One region of the Pseudomonas tolaasii NCPPB 2192 genome, then DNA from elsewhere that is predicted to be linked to it. Evidence: predicted binding sites of a transcription regulator. Region 1 holds the regulator's gene; the other holds the start of a gene.
The links. The regulator FliA, encoded in region 1, starts transcription of late flagellar genes. The targets are predictions, from matches to a motif close to CTAAAGTTTNNNNNNNNNNNGCCGNTAA.

Region 1 (15,505 bases):
GAACCACCGCGTCCTGCTGCGCCTGCCCCGGCGCCTGCGGTTGACCCGCGCGTGTTCGATTCGATGCGTTTTGAGCTCAACGGTCTGCGTGAACTGCTGGAAGTGCAGCTCGGCTCACTGGCCTGGACCCAACTGCAAGGCAGCAAACCGCAACAGGCCAACCTGTGGCGCCGCCTGCAACGGATCGGCCTGTCCGGCCCGTTGTCCCGCGACCTGCTGGCGCTCACCGCCGAAGTCGAAGAGCCGCGCCAGGCCTGGCGCATGCTGCTGGCGCACTTGGCGCGCATGATCGTCACCCCGGAAATCGAACCCCTGGAAGAGGGCGGTGTGATCGCCATGGTCGGCCCTGCCGGCATGGGCAAGACCACCACCCTGGCCAAGCTGGCCGCGCGTTATGTGCTCAAATACGGCGCGCAGAATATTGCGCTGGTGAGCATGGACAGTTATCGCATCGGCGCCCAGGAACAGCTCAAGACCCTGGGCCGCATCCTCAATGTGCCGGTGACCCACGTCGACCCGGGCCAGTCCCTGGCCAATGCCCTCGATCCACTGCTGCGCAAGCGCGTGGTGCTGATCGACACCGCCGGCCTGCAAGCCAGCGACCCGGCCTTGCGCATGCAGCTCGAAAGCCTGGCCGGGCGTGGCATCAAGTCGAAAAATTACCTGGTGCTTGCAACCACCAGCCAGAAACAGGTTCTTACCGCTGCGTACCACAGCTACAAGCGTTGCGGCCTGGCCGGTTGCATCCTGACCAAGCTCGATGAAACCGCGAGCCTGGGTGAAGTGTTGAGCCTGGCGATCAGCCATGAATTACCGGTTGCTTACCTGACCGACGGCCCGCGGATTCCGGATGATCTGCATCTGCCGCGCCGTCATCAGTTGGTCAGCCGTGCCGTCAGTGTGCAAATGCAAGAAGAGCCTAGCGAGGAAGCGATGGCTGACATGTTCGCGGACCTCTACCACAACCCGGCAAAACGGGTCGGTTGAGGGCAGTGAACACCGTGAAAAGTATCTACATCGATGGTCTGCAAGCGATTCACGCGGCCAAGCCATGTAGCCTGCGTCTAAGCAAGACAAGGTAAAGAAATAAAATGGGCAGCATGCATCCCGTACAGGTGATCGCGGTGACCGGCGGCAAAGGTGGCGTCGGGAAAACTAACGTGTCAGTGAATTTGTCCCTGGCCCTGGCAGAGCTTGGCCGTCGCGTCATGCTGCTGGATGCTGACCTGGGGTTGGCAAATGTCGACGTTTTGCTCGGGCTGACACCCAAACACACCCTCGCCGATGTGATTGAAGGCCGCTGTGAGCTGCGCGATGTGCTGCTGCAAGGCCCCGGCGGCATTCGCATCGTGCCGGCAGCCTCGGGCACCCAGAGCATGGTGCACCTGAGCCCGGCGCAACATGCCGGCCTGATTCAGGCTTTCAGCGACATCGGCGACAACCTCGACGTGCTGGTGATCGACACCGCCGCCGGGATCGGCGAGTCCGTGGTCAGCTTCGTGCGCGCGGCGCAGGAGGTGCTGTTGGTGGTCTGCGATGAACCCACTTCGATCACCGACGCCTACGCCCTGATCAAACTGCTTAACCGTGACTACGGCATGAACCGCTTCCGCGTGCTGGCCAACATGGCCCAGAGCCCGCAGGAAGGGCGCAACCTGTTCGCCAAGTTGACCAAGGTCACGGATCGCTTCCTCGATGTCGCCTTACAATACGTCGGCGCAGTTCCGTATGACGAGTGTGTGCGCAAGGCCGTGCAAAAGCAGCGTGCGGTCTATGAAGCGTTCCCTCGTTCGAAGTGCGCACTGGCGTTCAAGGCCATTGCCCAGAAGGTCGATACCTGGCCGTTGCCTGCCAACCCGCGGGGGCATCTGGAGTTTTTCGTCGAGCGTTTGGTGCATCAGACGAGCGCAGGACCGGTGCTATGACATCCAGCGGCTACAACCTTTACAAAAAGTCGGCCCGTGACAGCCAGGGCGAATTGATCGAGCGTTATGCGCCTCTGGTCAAGCGCATTGCCTATCACTTGCTGGCACGCCTGCCCGCCAGCGTGCAGGTGGAAGACCTGATCCAGGCCGGCATGATCGGCCTGCTCGAAGTGTCGACCAAATACGACGCGAGCAAGGGTGCGAGTTTCGAGACGTATGCGGGCATCCGCATCCGTGGCGCGATGCTCGATGAGGTGCGTAAAGGGGATTGGGCGCCGCGTTCGGTACACCGCAACACGCGAATGGTCAGTGACGCCATTCGCGCAATTGAAGCAAAAACCGGTCGTGACGCTAAAGATCATGAAGTTGCGGCCGAACTCCAATTGAGTCTCGACGATTACTACGGGATTTTGAACGATACCTTGGGCAGCCGCCTGTTCAGTTTCGACGACCTGTTGCAGGACGGCGAACACGAAGGGCTGCACGAGGACGGCGCGAGTGCACATCTCGAACCGTCGCGTGACCTGGAAGACGAACGTTTCCAGGGGGCGTTGGCGGAGGCGATTGCCAATTTGCCGGAGCGTGAGCGACTGGTGTTGGCGCTGTACTACGACGAAGAGCTGAACCTCAAGGAAATCGGTGAGGTCCTGGGGGTCAGCGAGTCGCGTGTCAGCCAGCTGCACAGCCAGTGCGCAGCCCGCTTGCGGGGGCGATTGGGAGAGTGGCGCGCGCGCTGACAGGCAGTGTGGGGACACTGCAGACGCTACCGCGAAGGCTTCATGTTTTCGCGGATCAGTTCCGTGGTGCCCTGGGCAGTCCTTTTTGTGTAACGCCTGTTGATTGAAATGGCGCGTCCAGGTGCTGGGCGCGTTTAAGACTGCTTGGAGGTCGAATTGGACAAGAACATGAAAATCCTCATCGTTGATGACTTCTCAACGATGCGGCGGATCATAAAAAACCTGTTGCGTGACCTTGGGTTCACCAACACGGTCGAGGCGGATGACGGCCTGACGGCTATCCCGATCCTCAACAGCGGAAGCATCGACTTTCTGGTAACCGACTGGAACATGCCGGGCATGACCGGTATCGACTTGCTGCGCCACGTGCGCGCGGATGAAAAACTGCGCAGCCTGCCCGTGCTGATGGTGACCGCCGAAGCCAAGCGTGAACAGATCATCGAAGCCGCCCAGGCCGGGGTAAACGGTTACGTGGTCAAGCCATTCACCGCATTGGCCTTGAAAGAGAAGATTGAAAAAATCTTCGAACGCATCCACGGCTGATGTCATCACGGGGGAGCTATGGAGCATAAAGAAACGTCGCAGGGAGACTTTGAGTCGACCCTGAAAAAGCATGCGCATCAGTTGGTCGACAGCCTTGAAAAAGGCCAGTTCGGCGACGCGGTGCAGTTGATCCATGAGCTCAACCAGACCCGTGACCGCGGCCTGTATCAGGAAGTGGGCAAGCTCACGCGCGAGCTGCACAGTGCGATCGTCAATTTCCAGATTGACCCGCACATGCCCCAGGCCGAAGAGATCTCGCAGATCACCGATGCCACCGAACGCCTGTCCTATGTGGTCAGGCTGACCGAGGCGGCGGCCAACCGCACCATGGACCTGGTGGAAAACGCCACGCCGCTGGTCAACGGCATGGCCAACGAAGCCCAGGCCCTGAGCCACGACTGGAGCCGCTTCATGCGTCGCGAAGTGGGCGCCGAAGAGTTTCGTGAGCTGGCGCGTCGGGTCGACAGCTTTCTGTCGCGCAGCGAGCAGGAAAACCGCACGGTTTCCAGCAACCTCAACGACATTCTGCTGGCTCAGGATTACCAGGACCTCACCGGCCAGGTGATCAAGCGCGTGACCCAACTGGTCACCGAAGTGGAAAGCAATTTGCTCAAACTGGTGCTCATGGCTGGCCAGGTCGATCGTTTTGCCGGTATCGAACATGACCGCGCGGCGATCCTCTCGGAAAAAGATCCAAAAAAACATCTCGCCAAGGGTGAAGGTCCGCAGATTCATGCCGATAAACGTGAAGACGTTGTATCCGGGCAAGACGACGTAGACGATTTGTTGTCCAGTTTAGGCTTCTAAGGAGCACCCACATGAGCTTCGGCGCCGATGAAGAAATCCTTCAGGATTTCCTTGTAGAGGCCGGCGAAATTTTAGAGCAACTGTCCGAGCAACTGGTCGAGCTGGAAAGCCGACCGGATGATGCGAACCTGCTCAATGCAATTTTTCGCGGTTTTCACACTGTAAAAGGGGGCGCCGGCTTCCTCCAGCTCCATGAGCTGGTGGAGTGCTGCCACATCGCCGAGAACGTGTTCGACATCCTGCGCAAGGGTGAACGCCACGTTGATTCGGAATTGATGGACGTGATTCTCGAAGCACTGGATGCAGTCAACGGCATGTTCAGCGAAGTTCGCGAACGTGCCCCGATCACCGCTGCCACCCCGGAACTGCTGGCTGCCCTGGCGCGCCTGGCCGAACCTGCCGACCCATCGGCGGCGCCGGTTGTCGTTGCGGCACCCGAGCCTGTGGTGCAAGCCGAGCCGGATGTGACGGACAGTGAGTTCGAACAGCTGCTCAACTCCCTCAGCGCGGTCAAGGCCGAAGCCGAGGCGCCGCGGGCACCGGTTGCCGAACCCGCCAGCGAAGACATCACCGACGCAGAGTTCGAATCCCTGCTCGACCAGTTGCACGGCAAAGGCCAGTTCGCCGCTGACGCCGTGGCACCTGCCGCCGCGCCTGAAGCGCCAGCGACCAACGCCAACACCGACATTACCGACGACGAATTCGAAGCGCTGCTCGACCAATTGCACGGCAAAGGCACTTTTGCTGCCGAAGCCTTGCCGGAAGTCGCTGCCACTGCTGCCACTGGCGCCGCGCCGGCTGCAAGCCCGGAGCCTGCCGGCGACGGGCTGATCACCGACCACGAGTTCGAAGCCCTGCTCGACGAGCTGCACGGCAAAGGCAAGTTCAGCGAAGTGGCACCGGCCGCCGTCGCCACGGCGGCACCGGTGGCCGCCAAAGCCGCCGCGCCCGCCGCCAAGCCTGCTCCGGCAGCGGCGGCTGCCCCGGCTCCCGCGCGTGCTGCTCCGGCACCGGTGGCCGAGAAACCCGTCAGTGAAGCCGAAACCACCGTGCGGGTGGATACCGCGCGCCTGGACGACATCATGAACATGGTCGGCGAGCTGGTACTGGTACGTAACCGCCTGGTGCGCCTGGGCCTGAACAGCGGCGACGAGGCCATGCAAAAGGCCGTGTCGAACCTGGATGTGGTCACCGCCGACCTGCAAACCGCCGTGATGAAAACGCGGATGCAGCCGATCAAGAAAGTCTTCGGCCGCTTCCCGCGCTTGGTTCGCGACCTGGCGCGTCAGCTCAAGAAAGAGATCAACCTGGAGCTGGTGGGCGAAGAAACCGACCTCGACAAAAACCTGGTCGAGGCCCTGGCCGACCCGCTGGTCCACTTGGTGCGCAACGCCGTCGACCACGGCGTGGAAACCCCGGAAGAGCGCGAAGCCGCAGGCAAGTCGCGCAACGGCAAGGTGATTCTGGCGGCGGAGCAAGAAGGCGACCATATCCTGCTGTCGATCACCGATGACGGCAAAGGCATGGACCCGACGATTCTGCGCAACATTGCGGTCAAGCGCGGCGTGATGGACAAGGACGCCGCCGACCGTCTGACCGACACCGAGTGCTACAACCTGATCTTCGCCCCGGGCTTCTCGACCAAGACCGAGATCTCCGACGTGTCCGGCCGTGGCGTCGGCATGGACGTGGTGAAGACCAAGATCAGCCAGCTCAACGGCTCGATCAATATCTACTCGACCAAGGGCCAGGGCTCGAAGATCGTCATCAAGGTGCCGTTGACCCTGGCGATCATGCCGACCCTGATGGTGATGCTGGGCAACCAGGCGTTCGCTTTCCCGCTGGTCAACGTCAACGAAATCTTCCACCTCGACCTGTCGCGCACCAACGTGGTGGACGGCCAGGAAGTGGTGATCGTGCGCGACAAGGCGTTGCCACTGTTCTACCTCAAGCGCTGGCTGGTGGCATCGGCCAAGCATGAAGAGCAGCGCGAAGGCCATGTGGTGATTCTCTCCGTGGGCACCCAGCGCATCGGCTTTGTGGTCGATCAACTGGTGGGCCAGGAAGAAGTGGTCATCAAGCCTTTGGGCAAAATGCTGCAGGGAACCCCGGGCATGTCGGGTGCGACCATCACCGGTGACGGTCGGATCGCGCTGATTCTCGATGTTCCGAGCATGCTCAAGCGTTACGCCGCTCGGCGTATTTGATTCTGGAGGGGCAGGGCGGTAGTGCCCGCCCCGCCTAACGGAGTGTTTATGGCAGTCAAGGTCCTGGTGGTGGACGATTCGGGTTTCTTCCGCCGCCGCGTCTCGGAAATTCTTTCCGCCGACCCAACGATTCAGGTGGTCGGTACGGCCACCAACGGCAAAGAGGCGATTGATCAGGCCATCGCGTTGAAACCGGACGTGATCACCATGGACTACGAGATGCCGATGATGGATGGCATCACGGCCGTGCGGCACATCATGCAGCGCTGTCCGACCCCGGTGTTGATGTTTTCCTCACTGACCCACGAAGGCGCCCGGGTGACCCTGGATGCGCTGGACGCCGGTGCGGTGGACTTCCTGCCGAAGAATTTCGAAGACATCTCGCGCAATCCCGAGAAGGTCAAGCAACTGCTGTGCGAGAAGGTGCACAGCATTTCACGCAGTAACCGTCGCAGTCTGTTCAGCGCGCCTGCGCCGACGCCTGCATCGGTTGCGGCACCGGCTGCGCCGACGTCATCGTTTGCTCGCCCAGCGCCCGCGCCGGTTGCACGGCCTGCCGTGGCGCCGGTTCGCGCCGCTGCGCCTGCAACTGCCCACTCGCCTGCGCCGAAACGCAAAGCCTATAAGCTGGTGGCTATCGGCACGTCCACGGGCGGCCCGGTCGCCCTGCAACGCGTGCTGACCCAACTGCCGGCCAACTTCCCGGCGCCGATTGTGCTGGTACAACACATGCCGGCCGCGTTTACCAAGGCGTTCGCCGAGCGTTTGGACAAGCTGTGCCGCATCAGCGTCAAGGAAGCGGAGGATGGCGACATCCTGCGCCCTGGCCTGGCGCTGCTGGCCCCCGGCGGCAAACAAATGATGGTGGACGGCCGTGGCGCGGTGAAAATCCTGCCGGGCGACGAGCGCCTGAACTACAAGCCGTGCGTGGATATCACCTTCGGTTCGGCGGCCAAATCCTACGGTGACAAAGTTCTGGCGGTGGTACTCACCGGCATGGGCGCCGACGGCCGTGAAGGCGCGCGCCTGCTCAAGCAGGGCGGCAGTGCCATCTGGGCCCAGGATGAAGCCAGTTGCGTGATCTATGGCATGCCCATGGCCATCGTCAAGGCTGAACTGGCCGACGCGGTCTACAGCCTGGACGACATCGGCAAACATCTGGTGGAGGCCTGCCTCTGATGGATGTATTGAGCCTGATCGGCATCATCATGGCGTTTGTCGCGATCATTGGCGGCAACTACCTCGAAGGCGGCCACCTCGGCGCGTTGGCCAACGGCCCGGCCGCGCTGATCGTGATCGGCGGCACCGTGGGCGCTGCGTTGCTGCAGTCGCCCCTGAGCTCATTCAAGCGCGCCATGCAGATTCTGGTGTGGATCATTTTCCCGCCGCGCGTGGATTTGCCGGGCGGCATCGACCGCGTGGTCAACTGGAGCCTCACCGCGCGCAAGGAAGGCCTGCTGGGTCTGGAAGGCGTGGCCGATGCCGAGCCCGACAGTTACGCGCGCAAAGGCCTGCAATTACTGGTGGACGGCGCCGAGCCGGAAGCGATCCGCAGCATTCTGGAAGTGGATTTCTACACCCAGGAAAGCCGTGACATCAATGCCGCCAAGGTCTTTGAAAGCATGGGCGGCTACGCGCCGACCATCGGCATCATTGGTGCGGTGATGGGCCTGATTCATGTGATGGGCAACCTGGCTGACCCCTCGCAACTGGGTAGCGGCATTGCCGTGGCGTTTGTCGCCACCATCTACGGCGTGGCCAGTGCCAACCTTGTGCTGCTGCCGGTGGCCAGCAAGTTGAAGTCGATCGCCATGCGCCAGTCCCGTTACCGCGAGATGCTGCTGGAAGGCATCCTGTCGATTGCCGAGGGCGAAAACCCGCGCTCCATCGAATTGAAGCTCCAGGGCTTCATGGATTGATGATGGGTATCGACGTGTGGCGAACTGCGCCGTTGTGGCGAGCGAGCTTATTGTGGCGAGCGAGCTTGCTCGCGCTGGGTTGCGCAGCAGCCCCAACACTGGCGACTCGGTTTCGGCAGGAGAGCGGTGGTGAGTTCATTGGGGCCGCTTCGCGCCCCAGCGCGAGCAAGCTCGCTCGCCACAGTGAATCGTTCGGAGGTAAAGACTTGTGAGCCGTCGCCGTCGCGAGCCTGAAGAACATGTTAACCACGAACGCTGGCTGGTGTCCTACGCGGACTTCATCACCTTGTTGTTCGCGTTTTTCGTGGTGATGTACTCCATCTCGTCGATCAATGAAGGCAAGTACAAGGTGATTTCCCAGGCGTTGGTCGGGGTGTTCAACGACGCTGACCGTTCCCTCAAGCCGATTCCGATTGGCGATGAACGGCCCAAGACCGTGACCCCGGCCAAGCCGCTGGTCAATGACAGCGACGAAACCGCGGCGGGCATCGGCGGCACCAGCGACCCGCTCAAAAGCATTGCCGACGACATCAGCGCCGCGTTTGGCGACCTGATCAAGTCCAACCAGATGACCGTGCGCGGTAACGAGCTATGGGTGGAGATCGAGTTGAACTCCAGCCTGTTGTTCGCCAGCGCCGATGCGATGCCGAGCGACCAGGCGTTCACCATCATCGACAAGGTGGCGGCGATCCTCAAACCGTTTGAAAACCCGGTGCACGTAGAAGGCTTTACCGACAACTTTCCGATCAGCACGGCGCAATACCCGACCAACTGGGAATTGTCTTCGGCCCGTGCCGCGAGCATTGTGCGCATGCTGGCGATGCAGGGTGTGAACCCCGGGCGCCTGGCGTCGGTGGGTTATGGCGAATTCCAGCCGGTGGCCAACAACGCCACGGCGGAAGGCCGCGCGCGCAACCGCCGGGTGGTGCTGGTGGTCTCGCGTAACCTGGACGTGCGCCGCAGCCTGACCGGCACCGGCACGGCCAATGCAACGCCGGACGCGGCGTTGAAGCGGGCTGGCACACAAACTGCACCGCCAACCGTTAAACCGTCGGTTCGTCAGAGTGCCGTCAATTCTCCGTCACCGGCTCAATAACTTTATGCACTGTCTCGGTCGCGCCAATGCCTGCCGGGAGGAACCAACCGAATGAGAGTCTGGGCAGTTGCCAATCAAAAAGGTGGGGTCGGCAAGACCACCACGTCCATCGCCCTGGCCGGTTTGCTGGCAGAGGCGGGCAAGCGCGTGGTCGTGGTCGACCTGGACCCCCACGGCTCCATGACCAGCTATTTCGGTTACGACCCGGATGCGCTGGAACACAGCTGCTACGACCTGTTCCTGCACAAGGGCAGCGTGCCGGCGGATTTGCCGGGGCAACTGCTGCTGCCCACCAGCAACGAAAGCATTTCCCTGCTGCCGTCCAGCACCGCCTTGGCCACCCTTGAGCGCCAGTCGCCGGGGCAGAGCGGTTTGGGCCTGGTGATCGCCAAGACCCTGGCGCAACTGTGGCAGGACTTCGACTACGCGATCATCGACAGCCCGCCGTTGCTTGGCGTGCTGATGGTCAACGCCTTGGCGGCCAGCCAGCAGCTGGTGATCCCGGTGCAGACCGAGCACCTGGCGGTCAAAGGCCTGGAGCGCATGGTCAGCACCCTGGCGATGATCAACCGCTCGCGCAAACAGGCGCTGCCGTTCAGCATCGTGCCGACCCTGTTCGACCGCCGCACCCAGGCGTCCCTGGGGACTTTGCGCGTATTGCGCGATGCCTACCCGGACACCATCTGGAATGGCTACATCCCGGTGGACACGCGCCTGCGTGACGCCAGCCGCGCCGGTCTGACGCCGTCGCAGTTCGACGGCAAGAGCCGTGGCGTGCTGGCCTACCGCGCGTTGCTCAAGCACCTGCTGTCGCAGCAGCTTGTGGCGCAGGTGGCGTGATGACCCGTCCCGTAGAACTCAAGACCCGGCCGCAACTGGCACTGGAATCCTACCTGGATGCCTTGCTGCAGGATGCGACTGCGCAAGAACTGCCTGAGCCGATTCTGGTGTTGGAACCGGCGGTCGAACCGGAAGCCGCGCTGGATGAATTCCAGTTGGCGGTGCTGGAAGAGCAAGCCCGGGATGCCTTGGTGGTGGTGCCGATTGCACCGGTTGTTTCGGCGCCGGTAGTGGTTGCACCGGTTGTGGTCGAGCCGGTGGTGGAAGTTCACCTGCCGCCAAGCATCACCCCACCGCCGGTGACGGGCGATGACCGCCCGGCGTGGGCCGCCGAGCCGTTCGAATGCCTGCTGTTCGACGTCGCCGGGCTGACTCTGGCGGTGCCGCTGGTGTGCCTGGGCTCGATCTACTCGCTGGAAGGCCAGGAACTGACGCCACTGTTCGGGCAACCGGAGTGGTTCCTTGGCATCCTGCCCAGCCAGGCCGGCAACCTTAAAGTCCTCGATACCGCGCGCTGGGTGATGCCCGACCGCTACCGCGATGACTTTCGCCAGGGCCTGCAATATGTGATCTCGGTGCAGGGTTACGAGTGGGGGCTGGCGGTGCATCAAGTCAGCCGCTCATTGCGCCTGGACCCGAACGAAATCAAATGGCGCAGCCACCGGGGCCAGCGGCCATGGCTGGCGGGCACCGTGATCGAACACATGTGCGCGTTGCTTGATGTCGCCGAGCTGGCCGAGTTGATCGCCAGTGGCGCCGTCAAATCGATGCCACAGAACAAACGCAGTTGATTGAACAATAAGGGCCGTGCGGTTGCGTGGCCAAAGAAGCACACACAGAAGGGGCAAAGGGGTATGAACAAGTCAGCGTCCGCACAAGGTTTGGCCGATGATCCAATCCTGCAATGGGTAACCTTCAAACTGGACAACGAGTCCTACGGCATCAACGTGATGCGCGTGCAGGAAGTGCTGCGCTACACCGAGATCGCCCCGGTGCCGGGTGCGCCAAGCTACGTGCTGGGCATCATCAACCTGCGCGGCAACGTGGTGACCGTGATCGACACCCGCCAGCGTTTTGGCCTGGTGCCGACTGAAGTCAACGACAACACCCGTATCGTGATCATCGAAGCCGACAAGCAAGTGGTCGGGATCATGGTCGACAGCGTGGCCGAAGTGGTTTACCTGCGCCAATCGGAAGTGGAAACCGCGCCGAACGTGGGTAACGAAGAATCCGCCAAGTTTATCCAGGGCGTGTGCAACAAGAACGGCGAACTGCTGATTCTGGTTGAGCTGGACAAGATGATGAGCGAAGAAGAATGGTCGGAACTGGAGAGCATCTGATTGTTCTTTGAGGCGGCGGTGATTGTCCTGGCCCTGTTGTGGGCCGGGACCCTGGCGTTCCTGCTGCGCTACATGCGCCAGCAACGGGAGTTGGCCCAGCAACAGGCCGAGCGGGATGCCGTGCGCGACCGGCGCATTCTGGATCTGGTCAAGCGGGTGGATCACTTTCAGCAGAGTGCGGTGAAAGTGGGGGATGAGGTGCACGAGTTGCGCGCGATTCTTGGGCCTTTGCCTGACAAGTTGGCGCAATTGGAGCAACGGGATCCGTCGAGCCTGTCGTTTGCCCAGGCGGCCAAGCTGGTCGGGATGGGGGCGACGGTGGATGAGCTTACTCAGTCTTGTGGGTTGACTCAGGCTGAGGCGCAGTTGATGAGTAAGTTGCACAAAGGCTGATTGTGTACATAACCGTTGCTGCGGTAACGGCGACTTAGGGTTCCGCGCTTACGGCGGTCAATTTTTGAAGCGTTGTACTGAACGGACACCTGTGTGGGAGCGGGCTTGCCCGCGATCGCGGTGGTTCAGCCAAGAATGTATTGACTGACACGCTGCCATCGCGGGCAAGCCCGCTCCCACACTGAACCTCTTTTGCTTCACACCTCTCAGACCGGCTGTCAGGCCTCCATTACCCAAAAAATGGACAGGCCCCCGGTAAACCAAACCCCCTCCCCAAATGTCCACATCCTTCAGGAACCACTAAACCCCAGGAGTACCCCCCATGACCACCCCCAAAGCCCTGCTGATCCTCCACGGCAAGCAAGCCCTCAACGAGGACGTGCGCACCGCCGTGCAGGCCCGGCGTGAACAGGGGTGGGAACTGGCCGTACGAGTCACCTGGGAAGGCGGCGACGCCCAGCGCCTGGTCAACGAAGCCCTGGCCGACGGCTACACCCATCTCATCGCCGGTGGTGGCGACGGCACCCTGCGCGACGTGGCCGAAGCCATGGCCCTGGCCAAAACCGATGCCAGCCTGGTGTTGATGCCTTTGGGCACCGCCAACGACTTTGCCAAGGCTGCCGGTGTACCGCTGCAACCGGCCGAAGCCCTGGCATTGCTCGATGTCGAACCCCGGGCCATCGACCTCGGCCAGGCGGGCAGCCAAATGTTCCTCAACATGGCCACCGGCGGCTTCGGCAGCCAGGTCACCGCCAACACCTCCGAAGACCTGAAAAAAGTACTGGGCGGCGCCGCCTACCTGTTCACCGGTCTGACCCGCTTCAGTGAGTTGAAAGCCGCTTACGGCGAACTGGAAGGCCCGGGTTTCCACTGGAAAGGCGACTTGCTGGCGCTGGGCATCGGTAACGGCCGCCAGGCGGGCGGTGGGCATGTGTTGTGCCCCGGCGCGTTGGCCGATGACGGCCTGCTCGATATCAGCATCCTGCCGGCGCCGCAGGAAGTGGTCGGCACCCTGATGACGCTGATGAGCGACGGCTGGGGCCTGGACAACCTGTTCGTGCGTGCGCGTCTGCCGTGGGTCGAGATCAAGGTGGCCGAAGGGTTGTACATCAACCTTGACGGCGAGCCGCTCAAAGGCGATGAGCTGCGTTTCAGCGCACTGCCCAACGCCTTGCGCGTGCATCTGCCGGTGAATTCGCCGCTAGTCGTCCAGGCTGATGATCTGCTCGCGAACGGCGAATAACACCAGGCCCGCCACGTCAAAAATCTGCAGGCGCTTCATGATCTGCGAGCGATGGGCCTCGACCGTCTTGATGCTCAAGCCCAGGCCCTGGGCGATTTCACGGGTGGACTTGCCGCGCACGATCAAACGCAGGATCTCCAGCTGCCGCGCCGTGAGGTTGTGGCTCTGGGCGACGGGGGAGGCCGGGCCCTGGCTGCGGATCAGCGCCTGGTTGATCACGGTGTGGGCGATGGCGGGGCTCAGGTAGCGTTCGTTGTTGCGCAACGCCAATAGCGCGTGTTCCAGCTCGTTGGCGGTGGTGTCCTTGAGCAGGTAGCCATGGGCGCCGGATTCCAGCGCGCGCATGATCAGTTCCGGGTCGGTGTGCATCGACAGGATCAGCACCTTGCTTCTGGGATAAGCCGCTTTGAGCTGCTGCAAGGCGTCCAGGCCGCCGATGTGTTTCATCGACAGGTCCAGCAGCACGATGTCGGGCTGCAGGGTGCTGAATTTCTCGAGTAACTGCGCGCCATCGCTGGCTTCGCCAATCACGTTGTAGCCGGGGATGTCCTGGACCAGCGCGCGAACGCCGGCCCGGATCAATGCGTGGTCATCTACCAAGAGTAATTTGCACGTCACTCGAGAACCTTAGGGGAACTGGCCCGTTCGAGGGCGCGGGGCGCCCAGGGGAAAAGCGCGTCGATGCGCGTGCCTTTGCCAGGCTGGCTGGTGACGGACAAGGAGCCGCCCAGTTGATCGATGCGTTCGGACATGCCGGCCATGCCCCGTTGGCCTTCTCTGCCCGGGTTGGCGGCAGGCGAGAAGCCCAGGCCGTCATCGCAGATCATCAGCGACAAGCCTTCGGGCAAGCGTTGCAGGCGTACCAGCAAGTTGTGCGCCTGGGCATGGCGAAGCATGTTCGTCACCGCTTCCTGGGTGATGCGAAACGCCGCCACCGCCATTTCTTCCGGGATCCCGGTCAGCCGTTGCTGGCATTCCAGGCTCCAGTGAACGGGGGTGTTTTCCAGGGTCTTGAGCAGGTGCGCACGCAGGCTTGCCTCAAGGCCCAGGCTTGCCAGCTGCCGGGGGTTGAGGATGGCGGACACGTCGCGCACTTTGGCGAGGGTTTCATTCAGGGTGTTGCACAGCACCGTGCACTGGCTCTGCAGGTCTTCGGGCAGGCGGCGCTTGAGCCATTCGCTCTGCAGTTTGGCGGCGGTGAGCAGTTGGCCGATATCGTCATGCAGCTCGCGGCTGAGACGGTGCCGTTCGTTTTCCTGGACTTGCAGCAGGCGGTCGGCCAGCTCCTGAGGCTGGAATTTGATCGACTTGCGTGAGCTCCATTGCTGCAGGCCTGCCACCAGCAGGGTCGCGAGGTTGAGCAGCAGGATCGACAGCGGCAACGGTGCGGAACGGGTGTAGGCCCACAGGCTGACCAGCAACGAACAAAGGCACAGAACCAGCACCATGCGGCGCGCATGGCGGCGGGACACGGATCTTGCGATGAGTGACTTGAGGCTGGCGTACATAGCGGATGGAGCCACTGAAGGTTCGCTGCGGGAAACCCGGCCAATTCGGCTGACAGGGCTTTGTGTGGAATCGTTTTTATACATGATGAAGTTGAGCCACTTCGAGCGGGGCATAGTACCACCACTGTTACCGTTGGTCGCCTGGCGCTTCTCGTTGAAGGCTTATTAAGCAGGCGAGCGTTCTGGGCGGTAATCCCAGTGCCCAAAGAGTGAGCCGTTGTATTAATTAAGTGGGTTTGTATCACTCTTGCATTGATGGCTAATTGATATGTTTGCCCGCAAAGCGGTACTGGCCATTTAGTGGGAAGGGTCGCTTTTAGATAAGCCGATTATTAAATACGACCTGCGCGATACATCACGAGGCGTGATGCATTCGCTGCTGCGGTTTATTCGCGAAGTCTTTCTGCGGGATCTGCAGCGTCACGGTGGCAATCAACGTAGTTTGCTCGCTTTCATCCAGGCTCAATTCGCCCGTGCGCGAATCAATCAGTTCCAGTTGCCAGGCCAATAAAGTCAGGCAGTCATGCAAGGCATTCAGCGCCTGGTCATGCAAATGCAGAGGGCTGACGGCATTGGCGATTAGGTCCTGAATATGTCGCGAGAACTCGCTGATCGCCTGCAAGGCAAGGCCCTCAGCCTTCTCGGCCAGTTTGGCGAGGCTGGCTTTCATGCAGTCGATGGCATCGCTGTCGTTGCGAATCAAGTGCAGGTGGTTCAAGCATTCTTCCGATTTGGCCAAAAGCATTTCAGCTTCCAGCAAGAATTCAGGAAGTGCGGTTTGCCATTCGTTTGCGCTGTTCATCCTGCAAGTCTCCGCAACATTAGCTCGGGTGATGAAGTGCTGCACCGGGTGAATGGCGTAAAACTACCGCTGAAATATGACTGAAATCTGTAGCCCACTTCTGAAATGTTAGTAGGCCTTTTATTTACTAAATAGCAAGCACGGC
Region 2 (15,505 bases), 3.1 Mb from region 1:
GCTGGATCGCCAACAACTGCTGTAAATGCTCGGCCATGCCATTAAACGCTGCCGCCAGGCGCCCGACCGAGTCAGCGCCTCGGGCCGGCACGCGCACCTCCAGGTTGCCTTTGGCAATGCGCGTGGCCGCGGCCTCCAGGCCTTTGAGGCGCCGCTCCAGTTGGCGCACCAGTAAATAGACGATCAAACCGATCAGGGTCAGGCTGATCAGCGCGATGAGGATCAGCCACTGCGGCGGATACGGGTTCATTTGATACAACGGACCGATTTCCAGCACCCACGGCGTGCCGACCATACCGGCAAATACGCGAATCGAGTCACCCCCCTTGCCCAGGGCCATCACCGTGTCGCCTTCGGACACCCGGCGGCGCTGGTCTTCGTCCATGTCCGCCTGGTCAAGGGTCATCAGGTGCATCTCAAAGCCAAAGCCTTTGGCTTCCTTTATATCCGCCAGGCGTTGCGGCTGTTCGGCTACCGGGAAGCGCACCAATTCATCGGCCAGCAGGTAAATAGTCGCACGAGCCAGTTGTTCGCTGATCTGCTGCACCTCGCCCGTCAGCACCAGTTGTTCCTGTTCGCTGACCAGGCGCAGCACCCGTGCCGCGTGAGGGCCGGTCTGCTCGACCAGCACCTGACCGCGCTGCAGACGGTTACGCTGGCTGAGGTCCAACTGCGAGTCCGCAAGGCTGCGCAATTCCAGGGGAATACCCAGCAGGCGCTCCCACACCGCCAGGGCACGCTGGCGCTCGATGGGGCTCATGGGTTGCAGGTTGTCGCCCATCAGCGCAAAGGTGCCGTGGGCGAGGCGCTCTCGGTACTGCCCGCTGCGCACTTCGTTGAGCAGGTGCAGCGCCAGCACGCCGAGCAACGCCACCAGAATCAGCGCCGCGCACATGCCGCCGTAGATGCGCAGGAAGATCGAGTTCACAGCGGCATGTCGGCGCAGGCTTCAGGGACGAACAGGTAGCCTTTGCTGCGGATGGTCTTGATCAGGCGCGGGTGAATGGGGTCATCGCCGATTTTCGGGCGGATGCGTGAAATGCGCACATCGATGGAGCGGTCCTGGCCGTCGTAGCCCACGCCGCGCAAGGCGATGAAGATTTCTTCGCGAGACAAAATGCGCCCGGCGTTGGCCACCAGCAGCCACAACAGGTCGAACTCGGCGCTGGTCAGCTCGATGCCGCCCTCGTTCAGCCAGGCTTCGCGCAGGGCGTTATCCACCACCAGTGGGCCGAACTGCAGGCGGCGCTGGTTTTCCACGCTCGCCGGCTCTGCCGGTTCGCTGCGCCGCAGCAGGGCCTGGATGCGCGCCAGCAACAGGCGCGGGCGCACGGGTTTACACACGTAGTCGTCGGCACCCATGTCCAGGCCGAGCACCTGGTCCATGTCGTCGGTGCGCGCGGTAAGCATCAGGATCACGCCGTCGTAGCTGTCGCGCACCTTGCGGCAAATGCTCAGGCCGTCTTCGCCGGGCAGCATGAGGTCGAGAATCACCAGGTCCGGCTGCTCGGCGATGATGCGCGCGGCGGCGCTGGCGCCGTCACTTTCCACCGACACCCGCAAGCCATTGCTCTCCAGGTAATCGCGGGTCAGTTCGGCCAGTCGCTCGTCATCTTCGACGATCAATATTTGCCAGGCTTCTTGCTCCACGGGTGGTCCTCGTTGTTGTTAGACGTTCTTCTGACCGGTGGAGATCAAACTGTGGGAGCCGGCTTGCCCGCGAAAGCGCAGTGTCAGCCACTGAATAGGGTGCTGATACACCGCCTTCGCGGGCAAGCCCGCTCCCACAGTTTTGATCCCCGTCGGTCGTACCCTGTTTGTCATGTTTTGAGGGCATAACTGAAGCCGATTGTAGCCATGGGCCAGCCCTTCAGCACAAGCCGGGAAATCCATTCGGTGATCGCGTTTTTTTATGATAGGGTTCGCGCCCTTCGAAAATCGGCAGGTTGTTTTAACGCCGAAACATTTAATGACAAACGGTCCAATCCAGCAGCTATGCGGCCTACACGGCCATTCACCCTTTCTTACACATTTTACTCACAGCGTTATCCACAGGTTACTGCGTTGCTAACCCCTCAAAAACGCATTATCTTGTACCTCGGCGCCTTGGAAGACCCTACATGTGGGGTTTTCGGCAAAAGCGCCCAACCACACAAGTGGCTAAAAACTCAAGCGTTTTATTGCTACCGCAGCATGGAACCAACCGATTTTCAGTAGACCAAACCGCTCACGCGGATGGCAGCTGTTTCCCATCCCCGATATGGAAAACGGTACGGGTGTTGCAGGAAGAGCCTGGCACTCGCAATCAAATATAGAACGTGGAGACAACCCCCCATGCAAACCGACACAACTCGCGAGAACCCGCAAGGCTCCGTGCCGCAGGCCGCTGATTCAAACCTGGATCTGTCCGCCACCGCACCCGGCCAATTGCGAGTGATCAAGCGTAACGGCACTGTCGTTCCTTACACCGATGACAAAATCACCGTCGCCATCACCAAAGCGTTTCTTGCAGTTGAAGGCGGCACCGCTGCTGCCTCGTCGCGCATCCACGACACCGTTGCCCGTCTGACCGAACAAGTCACCGCAACCTTCAAGCGTCGCATGCCGTCGGGCGGCACCATCCACATCGAAGAAATCCAGGACCAGGTCGAACTGGCCCTGATGCGTGCCGGCGAACAGAAAGTCGCCCGCGACTACGTGATCTACCGTGATGCCCGCTCCAAGGAGCGCGCCGTGCGCTCCCCGGCTGAAGAAGCTGCGGTGCAGGCTCACCCGTCGATCCGCATCACCCTGGCCGACGGCAGCTTTGCACCGCTGGACCTGGGCCGCCTGAACACCATCATCACCGAGGCCTGCGAAGGCCTGGAAGAAGTCGACGGTGACCTGATCCAGCGCGAAACCCTCAAGAACCTGTACGACGGCGTGGCCCTGACCGACGTCAACACCGCCCTGGTGATGACCGCCCGTACCCTGGTTGAACGCGAGCCGAACTACTCGTTCGTGACCGCGCGCCTGCTGATGGACACTCTGCGTGCCGAAGGCCTGGGCTTCCTGAAAGTCGCCGACAGCGCCACCCACCACGAAATGGCCGACCTGTATGCCAAGGCTCTGCCGGCCTACATCGCCAAGGGTATCGAATTCGAATTGCTGAACCCGGTTCTGGCCACCTTCGACCTGGAAAAACTCGGCAAGGCGATCAACCACGAGCGTGACCAGCAGTTCACCTACCTGGGCCTGCAAACCCTGTACGACCGTTACTTCATCCACAAGGACGGTATCCGCTTCGAACTGCCGCAAGTGTTCTTCATGCGCGTGGCCATGGGCCTGGCGATCGAAGAGAAGCAGAAAGAAGACCGTGCCATCGAGTTCTACAACCTGTTGTCGTCCTTCGATTACATGTCGTCGACCCCGACCCTGTTCAACGCCGGTACCCTGCGTCCACAGCTGTCCAGCTGCTACCTGACCACCGTGCCGGATGACCTGTCGGGCATCTACCACGCGATCCACGACAACGCCATGTTGTCCAAATTCGCCGGCGGCCTCGGCAACGACTGGACGCCGGTGCGTGCACTGGGTTCGTACATCAAGGGCACCAACGGCAAGTCCCAGGGCGTTGTACCGTTCCTGAAAGTGGTGAACGACACCGCCGTCGCCGTGAACCAGGGTGGCAAGCGCAAAGGCGCTGTATGTGCCTACCTGGAAACCTGGCACATGGACATCGAAGAGTTCATCGAGCTGCGCAAGAACACCGGTGATGACCGTCGTCGTACCCACGACATGAACACCGCCAACTGGATCCCAGACCTGTTCATGAAGCGCGTCTTCGATGACGGCAAGTGGACCCTGTTCTCGCCTTCCGAAGTGCCGGACCTGCACGACCTGACCGGTAAAGCCTTCGAAGAGCGCTACGAGTACTACGAAGCGCTGACCGAGTACCCAGGCAAGGTCAAACTGTTCAAGACCATCCAGGCCAAAGACCTGTGGCGCAAAATGCTGTCCATGCTGTTTGAAACCGGCCACCCGTGGCTGACCTTCAAAGACCCGTGCAACCTGCGCAGCCCGCAGCAGCACGTGGGCGTGGTCCACAGCTCGAACCTGTGCACCGAGATCACCTTGAACACCAACAAGGACGAGATCGCCGTTTGCAACCTGGGCTCGATCAACCTGCCGAACCACATCGTCAACGGCCAGCTGGACACCGCCAAGCTGCAACGCACCGTGAACACCGCCGTACGCATGCTCGATAACGTAATCGACATCAACTACTACTCGGTACCACAGGCGCAGAACTCCAACTTCAAGCACCGTCCGGTCGGCCTGGGCATCATGGGCTTCCAGGACGCGCTGTACCTGCAGCACATTCCTTACGGTTCGGATGCTGCGGTCGAGTTCGCCGACAAGTCCATGGAAGCGGTCAGCTACTATGCGATCCAGGCTTCCTGCGACCTCGCCGACGAGCGTGGCGCCTACGAGACGTTCCAGGGTTCGCTGTGGTCCAAGGGCATCCTGCCGCTGGATTCGCAACAGATCCTGATCGAAGCCCGTGGCCAGAAGTACATCGACGTTGACCTGAACGAAACCCTGGACTGGGCGCCGGTACGTGCCCGCGTGCAGAAAGGTATTCGTAACTCCAACATCATGGCCATCGCACCGACCGCCACCATCGCCAACATCACCGGCGTGTCGCAGTCGATCGAACCGACCTACCAGAACCTGTATGTGAAATCGAACCTGTCGGGCGAATTCACCGTGATCAACCCGTACCTGGTTCGCGACCTGAAAGCCCGCGGCCTGTGGGACTCGGTCATGATCAACGACCTGAAGTACTACGACGGTTCCGTGCAGCAGATCGAGCGCATCCCGCAAGAACTCAAAGCGCTCTACGCGACCGCCTTCGAAGTGGACACCAAGTGGATCGTTGACGCCGCCAGCCGTCGTCAGAAGTGGATCGACCAGGCTCAGTCCCTGAACCTGTACATCGCCGGCGCTTCGGGCAAGAAGCTGGACGTGACCTACCGCATGGCCTGGTACCGTGGCCTGAAAACCACTTACTACCTCCGTGCCCTGGCGGCGACCAGCACCGAGAAGTCGACCATCAACACCGGCAAGCTGAACGCTGTGTCCAGCGGCGGCAACCACGGTGACGATTCGGTTCTCGCCGCTCCAGCCGGCCCGGCGCCAGTGCCAAAAGCCTGCGCGATTGACGAGCCGGATTGCGAAGCTTGCCAATAAGCTGAGCCAGCCCCGGGCTTGAACGCCCGGAGCTGAAAAAACCGATAAACCTTGATGCTTGGGGTTTATCGGTTTTTTTGTTTCCGGTCAGACGAAGGTATAGGCGTTGCCCTGTTGAGGCGCGCCACCGCGTGCGCCCCACAGCTCCACGCGCCCACCCATTACCGCCATTGAATGACCGCCATAATCCACCACGCCCAGCTTGCCGCTGGCCAGCTCTGAGCTCGAAGACTGCCGGTAAAGCCCTTTCAACCCGAGCCGGTCCAACGCCTCCCAGCCCATCTCCCCATTGTTCAGGCTCTGCATGGCATGGGCGAAACTCTGTTTTGCCGCATTGGGGTTGTCATCAAACCCGTTGCCTGCCATTTGAGCGCGTTTGGCGCTCACGGCGTACATGAAGTTGGCGTCGGTCATCATGGCCGGATCAGTACCTTGAAATTCAGCATACCGCGCCGCTTGCTTCAGCTCATCCCTGGATAAATGAAGCTCGAAACCGTCTTTCATCGTCACGTCATAGCCATCACCGGCCTGCTTCACCTCTTTGAACACGTCGGTAGGTTTTTGGCCAAACTGCATCATGGCCGCCTTGATGGCAGAGACGGTGACGCAATTGCCATCCGGACCTTGCTTGAAACCACTCCAGATGTTGCCAGGCTCCCTGCCACTGCCCGGTTTTTTACCGGGGGCTCGGTGATCAGGTGTGTAGCTGAAGTGACGAGCGCCTTCGGAAAAAGGCTTGTTGTTCATCGGCTCGCTGCCGCCGAAATGCTGCGGGTTAACCCTGCCGCCACCCCCACCGCCCCTGAACGGCGGGACAGGCGGCGCGGCGTTATCTTCTTCAGGAAACAACGCTTTGATCAGCCGCTTGAGAAATTCGAGGAACCTCTCGAATGACTCGTCGGCCAGCTTATTCAGAATGCCCTTGAATTTCTCGTCCCCCATCTGCTCGCGCAAGGCATGCAATTTCTCACGCGAGCTTTGGATCAATGGCGCTTTGGAACCTTGTTCTGCGTCATACAGTTCATTAAGCACGGTTTTGACCGCACTCACCTCGACATCGGCCGCCACAGGCGCCGACTCCGTTCGAATGGCAGCGAACCGCGCCCCTCCGCTCCCCAGCCCTGATACCCCGAAACTCAACATGCCCAGCCCTCACGTTAATGGGTGAGCCACGAAGGCTCCGACACAATCAGTGGCAAAGTGGAGACAGGCGGTTCCATGGTTCCTGCTTCACGGCGGCCAGTAACCGACAGGCACAAAAAAGCCCCTCGCAAGAGGGGCTTTGTGTGAAGCGCCGAACCATCAAGTCATCTGGATGATGGTCTGCATGATGGTGCTCTGGGTGGAGATGGTCTTGGCGTTCGCCTGATAGTTGCTCTGGGCCTTGATCAGGTCCACCAGCTCGTTGGTCAGGTTGACGTTGGAGTTCTCCAGGGAGTTGGCCACGATAGCGCCCAGCGTGCCGGATTGCGGGGAGTCATAACCCGGCTGGCCCGAAGCGAAGGTTTCCTTCCAGGTAGTGCCGCCGTTGGGCTGCAGGCCCTGCTCGTTGTTGAAGCTGGCCAGGGAGATCTGGCCGATGGCTTTACTCTGCTGGTTACTGAAAGTGGCGAACAACACGCCGCTGCCGTCGATTTTCAGGCCGGTGATCTGACCGGTCGCGTAGCCGTCAGTAACCGGAGGGTTGCGATAGGTCGCCGAGTTGTACTGGGTGATGTTGGCCATGTTGATGGCGATGCCGCCCGGGTTGGCTGTCGCGCCGTTCGCCTTCCACACGCCATTGGTCACGGTACCCGGCACCCAACCTGTCAATTGCAGCGTGGTGCTGGTGCTGGTGCCGGTGACAATCCCGGTGAGTTTGCCGGAACCGTCAAAACTCAAGGTCGACGCCGTCGGTGGAGTGGAGCCGGTGCCGGTCGGCGCCGAACCGTCAGGGTTGCGGCCATCGATCAAGGTGTAGGACTTCCAGGTGTTGGAGTCTGTCTTGACCAGGTACTGCACCATCGCGTGGGAGTTACCCTGGCTGTCATACAAGGTAGTCGGGTATTGCGTGGTGAAGGTGCTGGTGTCGGTTGGGTCAAACGGCTTGGCCGTCTGGTCGATCACTGGCGAGGACGAGTTCAGGTTACTGGTGGAATCCACCTTGGTGGAGGCCTTTGGTGGCAGGTTCGCCAGGTTCAGTTGCAGGTCGACCAGGCCACCCTTCTGAATGTTGCCGTCGGCATCTGCGGCATAGCCTTGCAGGCGCGAAGTGCCGGTATTGTTGGTGATGTAGCCGTCCTTGTCGGAACGGAACGAACCGCTGCGGGTATATTCCAGCGAACCGTCGCTGCCCTTCTGAACGAAGAAGCCGCCGCCCTGGATGGCCATGTCCAGAATACCGCCGGTGTTGTTGACGTCACCCTGGGTGAATTGCTGGGACACAGCCGCCAGGTTCACCCCGTTGCCGACGCTGTTCTGACCGGTGCCCAGCTTGGACGCCGCGTAAATGTCCGAAAATTCGGCACGGGACGACTTGAAACCGGTGGTCGCGACGTTGGCGATGTTGTTGCCGGTCACGTCCAGTTGTTTGTTGGCCGCATAGAGGCCGCTAAGGCCGATGTTAAAAGACATGTTTCTCTCCTTCTGCCGTATTTAGCCGGCTCTATGTACCGATAGTCTGAATTTGCGACAGCTTCACGCTGCCCATTCCGCCCGCAAGGTTGAGCAGCATTTCGCCGCCGGTCTTGCTCAAGGTCACGCTGGTTACCGTGGCAGGCAGCGAGGTTGCGAGGGCAACCGAGTCGCCTTTGTCATTCTTGGTGGTGGCCGCAAAGGTGTAGGTCCCGGCGGGGGCGACGTCGCCCTTGTCGGTCTTGCCATCCCAGATAAAGCTGGCATCACCGGCGCTTTGAGCGCCCATGTCGATCGTGCGCACCACGTTGCCGTCTTTGTCAGTAATCTTCACCGAAACGTTGCCCGTCGCCGCCGTTACCGCCACCGAACCGGTCATGCTCTTGCTGGTATCAACCAGCGCCTTGTCGGTCTGGGTGATGATCGAACGGCCTACCAGCGACGACGCCTGCAAGGCCTGCGAGGAGCTGAAGTTGCTGGAGATCGCATTCACCGAGTCGTTCAGGGTGTTGATGCCTTCCAGGCTGCTGAACTGCGCCAGTTGCGCCACGAACGCGCCGTTGTCCTGGGGCGACAGCGGGTTCTGGTTTTTCAGCTGGGTGACCAGCAGTTGCAGGAACGCGTCCTTGCCCAGCGACTGGTTACCCGTCGCCGCCTTGGCGGCATCGCCAAGGTTTTTGGCGTTGTCCGTCGACGTCTTGACCTTGGCGTTGAACAGGTCCTGGACCGGCGTGTTGGGTGTAGAGTTGGTGTCAACAATGGCCATTGTTTGGCGCCCCTTATCACTGACCCAGGGTCAGGACCTTCTGCATCATGGTTTTGGCGGTGTTCATCATTTCCGCGTTGGTCTGGAACGAGCGGCTGGCGGAGATCATGTCAGCCATTTCCTCGACCACGTTGACGTTCGGGTAGTACACGTAGCCTTTTTCATTCGCGGCCGGGTGGTTCGGCTCGTAGCGAGCTTCGAGATTGCTTTGGTCCTCGACCACGCCGAGCACTTGCACGCCCTGGCCTGCGGCGTCCTGGTTCTGGAACAGCGAATCGCTGCCGCCGCTCTGACCGCCCTGGAACATGGTGGCGAACACCGGATGGCGGGCGCGGTACGTCTGGTCAATGCTCGACGACACGGTCTCGGCGTTGGCGATGTTACTGGCGACGGTGTTCAGACGCGTGGTCTGGGCGCTCATGCCGCTGCCGGCAATATTGAAAACACTGGCTAGGGACATGGCTTACTCTCCACGCAGGGCTGACATCAGCCCTTTGAATTTGCTGTTGAGCAGGGTGAAGCTGGCCTGGAAATTCACCGAGTTCTCGGCGTAGGCCGATTGCTCCAATTGAGCGTCGACGGTGTTCTGGTCGATCGATGGCTGCATCGGCGTGCGATACAGCAGCGACTCGTCACCACTGCTCAGGCCTTGCGCTTCGATATGACGGCTATTGGTCATGTTCAAGGCGAAGGTGCCGTTCTTGTTCTTGTCCTGCTGCGCGGCGAGCACAGCGGAGAAGTCCAGATCCCGAGCCTTGTAGTTCGGGGTATCGGCGTTGGCAATGTTGTTGGCCAGGACTTCAGCACGCTGGGCGCGAAAGCCCAATGCTTGTTCGTGGATACCGAGCGCTTTATCGAAGCTGATGCTCATGGCGGAAACCTTTAGGCTGACCTGCTTTTCGTAACAGGGTCATAGCAAGGCGCATGCCAGTTTCCCCAAGCCCCCTATATCAAGGGTTTGCCGTGGGGTGGCCGGCGGCGATGCCGGAAAAGCGGCAAGCGGTTTCCGCGTTGCGTCAGTAAAGCGGCAATGCCAATTGCCGCTTTAGGCACTGGCGGTGAATGAAGCGTGGAAGCCACCAAGGGCATTGAGCACTGTTAACCGCTCGTCCGCACTGTCAATTGTGACAGTTGTAAAGCTCGCGCCCCTGGCTGCCTGATAGGGCAGAACGCTTTTAGTGCGAACGCCAGAGGCAAAAAAATGTTGACGCTACCGCTACCAAGATTTGAATTCCAGGACTCAATATCCCCCATCCCGAACCTGGACCCTGACCTGATTCAGACAGAAACCGCCAGGGTGCTGTTGAATTTTCCCGTCGAGGCCGGAGACCAACTCTTTTTGTCCCTTAACAGCACGGTCCTGGGTGGTGAGCATAACCAGAGCTTTTTCATTGCCCGCCCCGCCCCCGATTGCGTGTACCTGGTGCCTAAATCCATTATCGAAATCAGCGAGGGGACCACCGTGACGTTGTTGGCGCGCTTGAGGCGCGCGGGGCTGATTTCCGGCGCGCCGTCCACGCCAGTCAATATCAAACGACCACCAATCATCGTCATCCCGCCTGTTCCGCCAACCGTCTGGGACTTTACCAATGGTTTCCAGGGCTGGGTGCCACAAGGGAATTACATTGGCGGGCTGCTGCATGTGATCGGCGGTCGGGTCGTCGCAGACTTGCTCAACAGCCAGGCCGGCAAATCCCATATCATCACCCGTACCGTGCAGGTGACCGCAGGACGCGTGTATGACGTTACCTTTGAGGTCAGCGGGGGCAGCTCTGCCGATGGCTCAGTCGTCTTCCTGACCGTTAACGGCGCCCGAATCGGTACCAGTGTTCAGAATATCTCGACGACCCGGCAGACCGGCACAGGGGTGTTCACCGCCACAACGACGGGCAATGTCACACTGGGTATTTTCAATGATGCCGTGCCCCAAGGGCGACATAACCTGTCCCTGGGCAATATTCGAATGACGCCGAGACCTTGACCCAAAAGAAACGGGAGGCCGTGGTGGACCTCCCGTTTTTTTAAACAGACATCACTTGGCCTGGTAAATGATGCCCGGGCTGCACTGCACCATTTGATAATGATCCGGCAGGCCGTTCAGCGCCTCGGAAGCCCCGAGGAACAGATAGCCGCCGCGCTTGAGCGTGCCATGGATGCGCAGCAGGATGTCTTTCTTCACTTCAGCCGAGAAGTAGATCAGCACATTGCGGCAAAACACCATGTCGAACTTGCCCAGGCTGGCGTAACTGTCGAGCAGGTTGAACGAGCGAAACTCGACCCGGCTCTTGATCGGTGCCTTGACCGCCCAACGCCCCGCGCCTTTGGGGTCAAAGTAACGCTGCAGGCGCTCCTGGGACAAACCGCGCCCCAGGGCCAGGCTGTCGTACTCGCCGGTCTTGCAGTTGGTGAGCATGGTGCCGGACAGGTCAGTGGCAACGATTTGCGCGCCGGCCTTGAGCTGGCCCATGTTGGTCCGCTCAAACTCGTCGATGGACATGGAAATCGAATACGGTTCCTGCCCCGACGAACACGCCGCCGACCAGATACGCAGGCGCTGGCCCGGCGCAGCCTTGATCGCTTCGGGCAGCACTTTGCTCTTGAGCACTTCAAAGGGGTAAGTATCCCGAAACCACAAGGTCTCGTTGGTGGTCATGGCATCGACCACCATTTCCTTGAGCCCGCTGCGCGGCTGGCCCTGAATACGCTGCACCAGCTCACCCAGGGATTTGATGCCCTGCTGTTCCATCAGTTTGTTGAGACGGCTGGATACCAGGTACTGCTTGTTTTCACCGAGCAATATGCCACAGGCTTTTTCCAGGAAGACCCGGAACTGTTCGAAATCCAAATTACCCGTAGACAATGATACCGCCTCTTAAATCGTGTGACCGCCAGGGGCAATCCCCTAGCCGTGATCTGCTGCCTTGATCCGGTCAACTACCCGGGATGCCAGGTCATCAGGACGGAATTTGGCCAGGAAGTCATCGGCGCCGACCTTCTTGACCATCGCCTGATTGAATACACCCGACAACGAAGTATGCAGGATGATATGCAATTTTTGCATGCGTGGATCGTTACGTATCTCGGCCGTGAGGGTGTAACCGTCCATTTCCGGCATTTCAATGTCGGAGATCATCATCAGGAATTCTTCTTCGGGCTTCTTGCCTTCGTCCACCAGCTTGCGCAGGTAATCCAGGGCTTGGCGGCCGTCATTGAGCGCAACCACTTCAACACCCACGGTTTGCAGGCAACGGGTCACTTGCTTGCGCGCCACGGAGGAATCATCCACGGTCAGCACACGCAACGACACGGCCTTGTGCGCGGTTTCGGCGTCCACCACGCCCACCGAGATGGTTTCCGAGGTCGGCGCCACTTCGGCGAGGATTTTCTCCACGTCGATGATTTCCACCAACTGGTTGTCAACCCGCGTCACCGCCGTGAGGTAGTGATCGCGCCCGGTACCCTTGGGTGGCGGATGAATCTCTTCCCAGTTCATGTTGACGATGCGCTCCACCGAGCGCACCAGGAAACCCTGGGTCTTGGTGTTGTACTCGGTGATGATCACGAACGGACTCTGGCGGTCCTGCAAACCTGAGGAACCGGTGGCCATGGCCAGGTCAAGAATCGGGATGGTGGCGCCCCGGATATTGGCGACGCCGCACACCACAGGACTGGATTTGGGCAAGATTGTCAGCTTGGGACACTGCAACACTTCCCGCACTTTAAACACATTGATGCCATACAGCTGCTTGCCGTCCAGGCGGAACAGCAACAACTCCAGGCGGTTCTGCCCTACCAGCTGTGTGCGCTGGTTTACTGAATCCATTACACCTGCCATGCCTTTACTCCTACGCTAAAACCTTTGGCGATACCTGCAGGGCAGCGCGCCCCCAACACTAAACGGCACGAGCTTTGCTATTTGTTTGGTCATGGATATTAAAACGACAGTTTTTCGACGCCTCAACTTCCCACGGTACTGCAGATCGCTCTGCGTCTCGGTGATGTTGCTCGCGCTGAGCCTGGGCGCCACGGCCCGCGCAGACAACGTCACCTTGCCTGATCTCCTTATCGGCGTCACTCAGGGCTTTCTTGAGTTCACTGTAGAAGATTATCTGGCGACCACCCAGACCCCGGGGCGTTATGAAATCCAGGTCAACCAACTGGACCCGCGCCTGCGCATGCCCATGTGCGACAAGGAATTGACAGCCAGCCTGGAAAGCCCGGCCCAGCCCATTGGTCGGGTCACAGTCAAAGTGCGCTGTGAGGGCGCGTCTCCGTGGACCGTGTTCGTGCCGGCGCAGGTCAAATTGTTTCGCGACGTGGTGGTGGTGACGCGCCCCTTGAAACGCACCGGCATCATCGGCTTTGACGATGTGGCGCTGCGCGAGCGCGACATCAGCCTGATCAACCAGGGCTACCTCACCTCCTTAGACCAGGCGGTCGGACAGAAACTGACCCGCCCCATGGTGACCGACCAGGTCATTACACTGGTGCACCTGGAACAGGCTGAAGTGATTCGCAAGGGCGACCAGGTGGTGATTTCCGCCAGCAGCGGTGCACTGACGGTAAAAATGCCGGGGGAGGCCCTGTCCAATGGCGGCATGAGCGAACAGATCAGGGTCAAGAACCTCAACTCCAACCGCGTGATCAAGGCGCAAGTGACGGCGCCGGGGCAGGTCGAGGTGGCTTTATAGTTTACTGGCAGAGGACGCCCGCTTTTCCTACACTGTGCACCAGGCATCCGCACGTGCAGGTTTATTGTCAATCGCGCCTAAAGTTTGTCCGGGTATGGCCGAAAACATGGCAAGCGTCCAAATACCCAGAGGTTTTTTTATCATGGTCATCGATTTCAGTCGTTTGAATAACTCCCAGGCTTTGCCGGGCAATACGCGTACCAGCGGGGCCAAGGACAGCGTTGAAGCCAAGTCCCAGCCAGCACCTGCGGCCAAGACGGAACAGGCCGGCGCCAGCCAAAGCGGGGAATCCGTACACCTGAGCAATGAGGCTCAACAGTTGCAGAAGGTCACTGACTCGCTGCGCGACCAGCCGGTTGTCAACAAAGCCCGTGTGGCCGAGTTGAAGCAGGCAATCGCCGATGGCAGCTATAAAGTCGACAGCAACCGTGTAGCCAGCAAGCTGCTTAATTTCGAAGCCGAGCGCTAGGCAAAGGCCTGCGCAGGGCTTTTGGACGCTTAAAACCCAAGGCCAGCCATGCACCACGACGAACATTTGCTTCAACTGATCATTGACGATCTGGCTCCGACGCAACAATTGCTGGAGCTGCTCAAAGAAGAATCCCTGGCTCTCTATGGCCGGGACATGCGCTTGTTGGAAGAAATCCTGGCGCGCAAACAATCGCTGATCGTACTGCTCGAGCAGCACGGGCGGAAGCGCAGCGAGATCCTGGTCAGCCTCGGCCTGCCGGCAGACCACGACGGCCTCGCCCAACTGGCCAGCCACTCCTCGGTCGGCGACCGGTTGCTGACGCAAAGCGTCGCTCTCAACCAATTGCTCGCCCAGTGCCAGGAAGCCAACCTGCTCAACGGTCAGTCGATCCAGCTTCAGCAGGCAACGACCGCCAACCAGTTGCGTATACTCCACGGCGGAGAGCCTCCGGCCCTCTATAACGCCCAAGGCTCCACTTCACGCCTGGTCAAACCAAGCACCCGCAGCCAAGCCTGACGCCGGTTCAAAGCGCACCTATCCAAGGCGCGCTACATACTGGCAAAATGCCGGTTCTTGCGTGTAGTCGTATTTTGTCTGGAGATGGAAGAACCGTGTTCAACGCCCTTAATGCGGAAGATGCTCCGCAGCCACCCAAGGTGCTCACCACGCCTCTGGAAATCGCCAGCACATTGCGCATGCTGCAAGACAGCCATGACCCGCTGATCATAACGTTCCATGAACGCAGCCAACGCTTCCAAAGCTACCTGGTGGACGTAGACCGGGACAGCAAGGCGCTGGCACTGGACGAAATGATTCCCCGAGATGGCGAACGTTACCTGGAAAACGGCGAACCGTTCCGCATCGAAGGCTTCCACGACGGTGTTCGCGTGGCCTGGGAAAGCAATGGCACCCTGACCATCAGCGAAAAGGACGGCCACCGCATCTACACCGGCAGCATGCCCGACGAGGTGGTTTACCATCAGCGCCGCAATGCCTTCCGTGCCGCCCTGAAGCTGGCTCAGTTGGTCAACATCGAACTGGGTGGTGAAAAGCTCAAGGCGCCCATCAGCGGCAAGCTGCTCGATATCTCCGCCACCGGCTGCAAACTGCGCTTTGAAGGCGACATTTCCGAGCGCCTGCAACTGGGCCAGGTGTACGACCGCTTTATCGCCGCGCTGCCCTTCGGCAGCATGACCACCTCCGTGGAGCTGCGTTACCTGCACTTCGAAGAGAAGATCAACACCACCTTCGCCGGCGTGCGCTTTCACAACATGAGCGGGCTGGTTCAGCGCCAGGTGGAGCGTTTTGTCTACCAGTTGCAGCGTGAAGCGCGACGCTTCGACAAAGACGACGACTTTTAAACCTTATAAGGTCGCGGTAAAAAAACGGGCAGATCCTGATGGGATCTGCCCGTTTTTGCATTCAGGGGCGCGCCCTGCTCAAATCATGAGGGTGGTCGTCGGGGTCCGGGGGTGCCGGGGGCCCTGTGAAAATCGGCTCTTCCACCGGCGCCGCAGAATCGGTTTCGGAGGACACGTCCGGCACGGGGCTTTGCATTTGCTCCTGCACGACAGCCTCATCGACCCGCGGATCCAGGCAAGCAACCAGAGGCGAGCTGGACATGCTGTCGGGCATGGCGACGTGATGCAACGGCGCATCGTCCACCTGATGCAGGTTGGTGACCGCCTTGGGCCGAATCCGCCACACCAGGATCAACGCGCACAGGCTGAA

Region 2: flgM (flagellar biosynthesis anti-sigma factor FlgM) is a predicted target of FliA. The motif match lies at 13,380-13,407, and genes of this name have one in related genera.

What each region holds. Positions count from the first base shown of each region.
Region 1 is NZ_PHHD01000001.1:3,563,516-3,579,020, forward strand. It holds gene flhF (flagellar biosynthesis GTPase FlhF) at 1-987, shown strand, start outside; gene fleN (flagellar synthesis regulator FleN) at 1,092-1,925, shown strand; gene fliA (RNA polymerase sigma factor FliA) at 1,922-2,662, shown strand; gene ATI14_RS16595 (chemotaxis response regulator CheY) at 2,831-3,205, shown strand; gene ATI14_RS16600 (protein phosphatase CheZ) at 3,224-4,012, shown strand; gene ATI14_RS16605 (chemotaxis protein CheA) at 4,024-6,219, shown strand; gene ATI14_RS16610 (protein-glutamate methylesterase/protein-glutamine glutaminase) at 6,268-7,398, shown strand; gene ATI14_RS16615 (flagellar motor protein) at 7,398-8,138, shown strand; gene motD (flagellar motor protein MotD) at 8,347-9,234, shown strand; gene ATI14_RS16630 (ParA family protein) at 9,286-10,074, shown strand; gene ATI14_RS16635 (CheW domain-containing protein) at 10,074-10,865, shown strand; gene ATI14_RS16640 (chemotaxis protein CheW) at 10,929-11,414, shown strand; gene ATI14_RS16645 (DUF2802 domain-containing protein) at 11,415-11,807, shown strand; gene yegS (lipid kinase YegS) at 12,130-13,050, shown strand; gene ATI14_RS16655 (response regulator transcription factor) at 13,009-13,668, opposite strand; gene ATI14_RS16660 (sensor histidine kinase) at 13,665-14,558, opposite strand; gene ATI14_RS16665 (hypothetical protein) at 14,914-15,360, opposite strand.
Region 2 is NZ_PHHD01000001.1:6,666,819-6,682,323, forward strand. It holds gene ATI14_RS30485 (ATP-binding protein) at 1-928, opposite strand, end outside; gene ATI14_RS30490 (response regulator) at 925-1,650, opposite strand; gene ATI14_RS30500 (ribonucleoside-diphosphate reductase subunit alpha) at 2,335-5,232, shown strand; gene ATI14_RS30505 (hypothetical protein) at 5,320-6,300, opposite strand; gene flgE (flagellar hook protein FlgE) at 6,535-7,845, opposite strand; gene flgD (flagellar hook assembly protein FlgD) at 7,877-8,611, opposite strand; gene flgC (flagellar basal body rod protein FlgC) at 8,628-9,071, opposite strand; gene flgB (flagellar basal body rod protein FlgB) at 9,075-9,482, opposite strand; gene ATI14_RS30530 (hypothetical protein) at 9,813-10,592, shown strand; gene cheR (protein-glutamate O-methyltransferase CheR) at 10,644-11,471, opposite strand; gene ATI14_RS30540 (chemotaxis protein CheV) at 11,514-12,446, opposite strand; gene flgA (flagellar basal body P-ring formation chaperone FlgA) at 12,538-13,302, shown strand; gene flgM (flagellar biosynthesis anti-sigma factor FlgM) at 13,445-13,771, shown strand; gene ATI14_RS30555 (flagellar protein FlgN) at 13,820-14,290, shown strand; gene ATI14_RS30560 (flagellar brake protein) at 14,386-15,135, shown strand; gene ATI14_RS30565 (MFS transporter) at 15,197-15,505, opposite strand, start outside.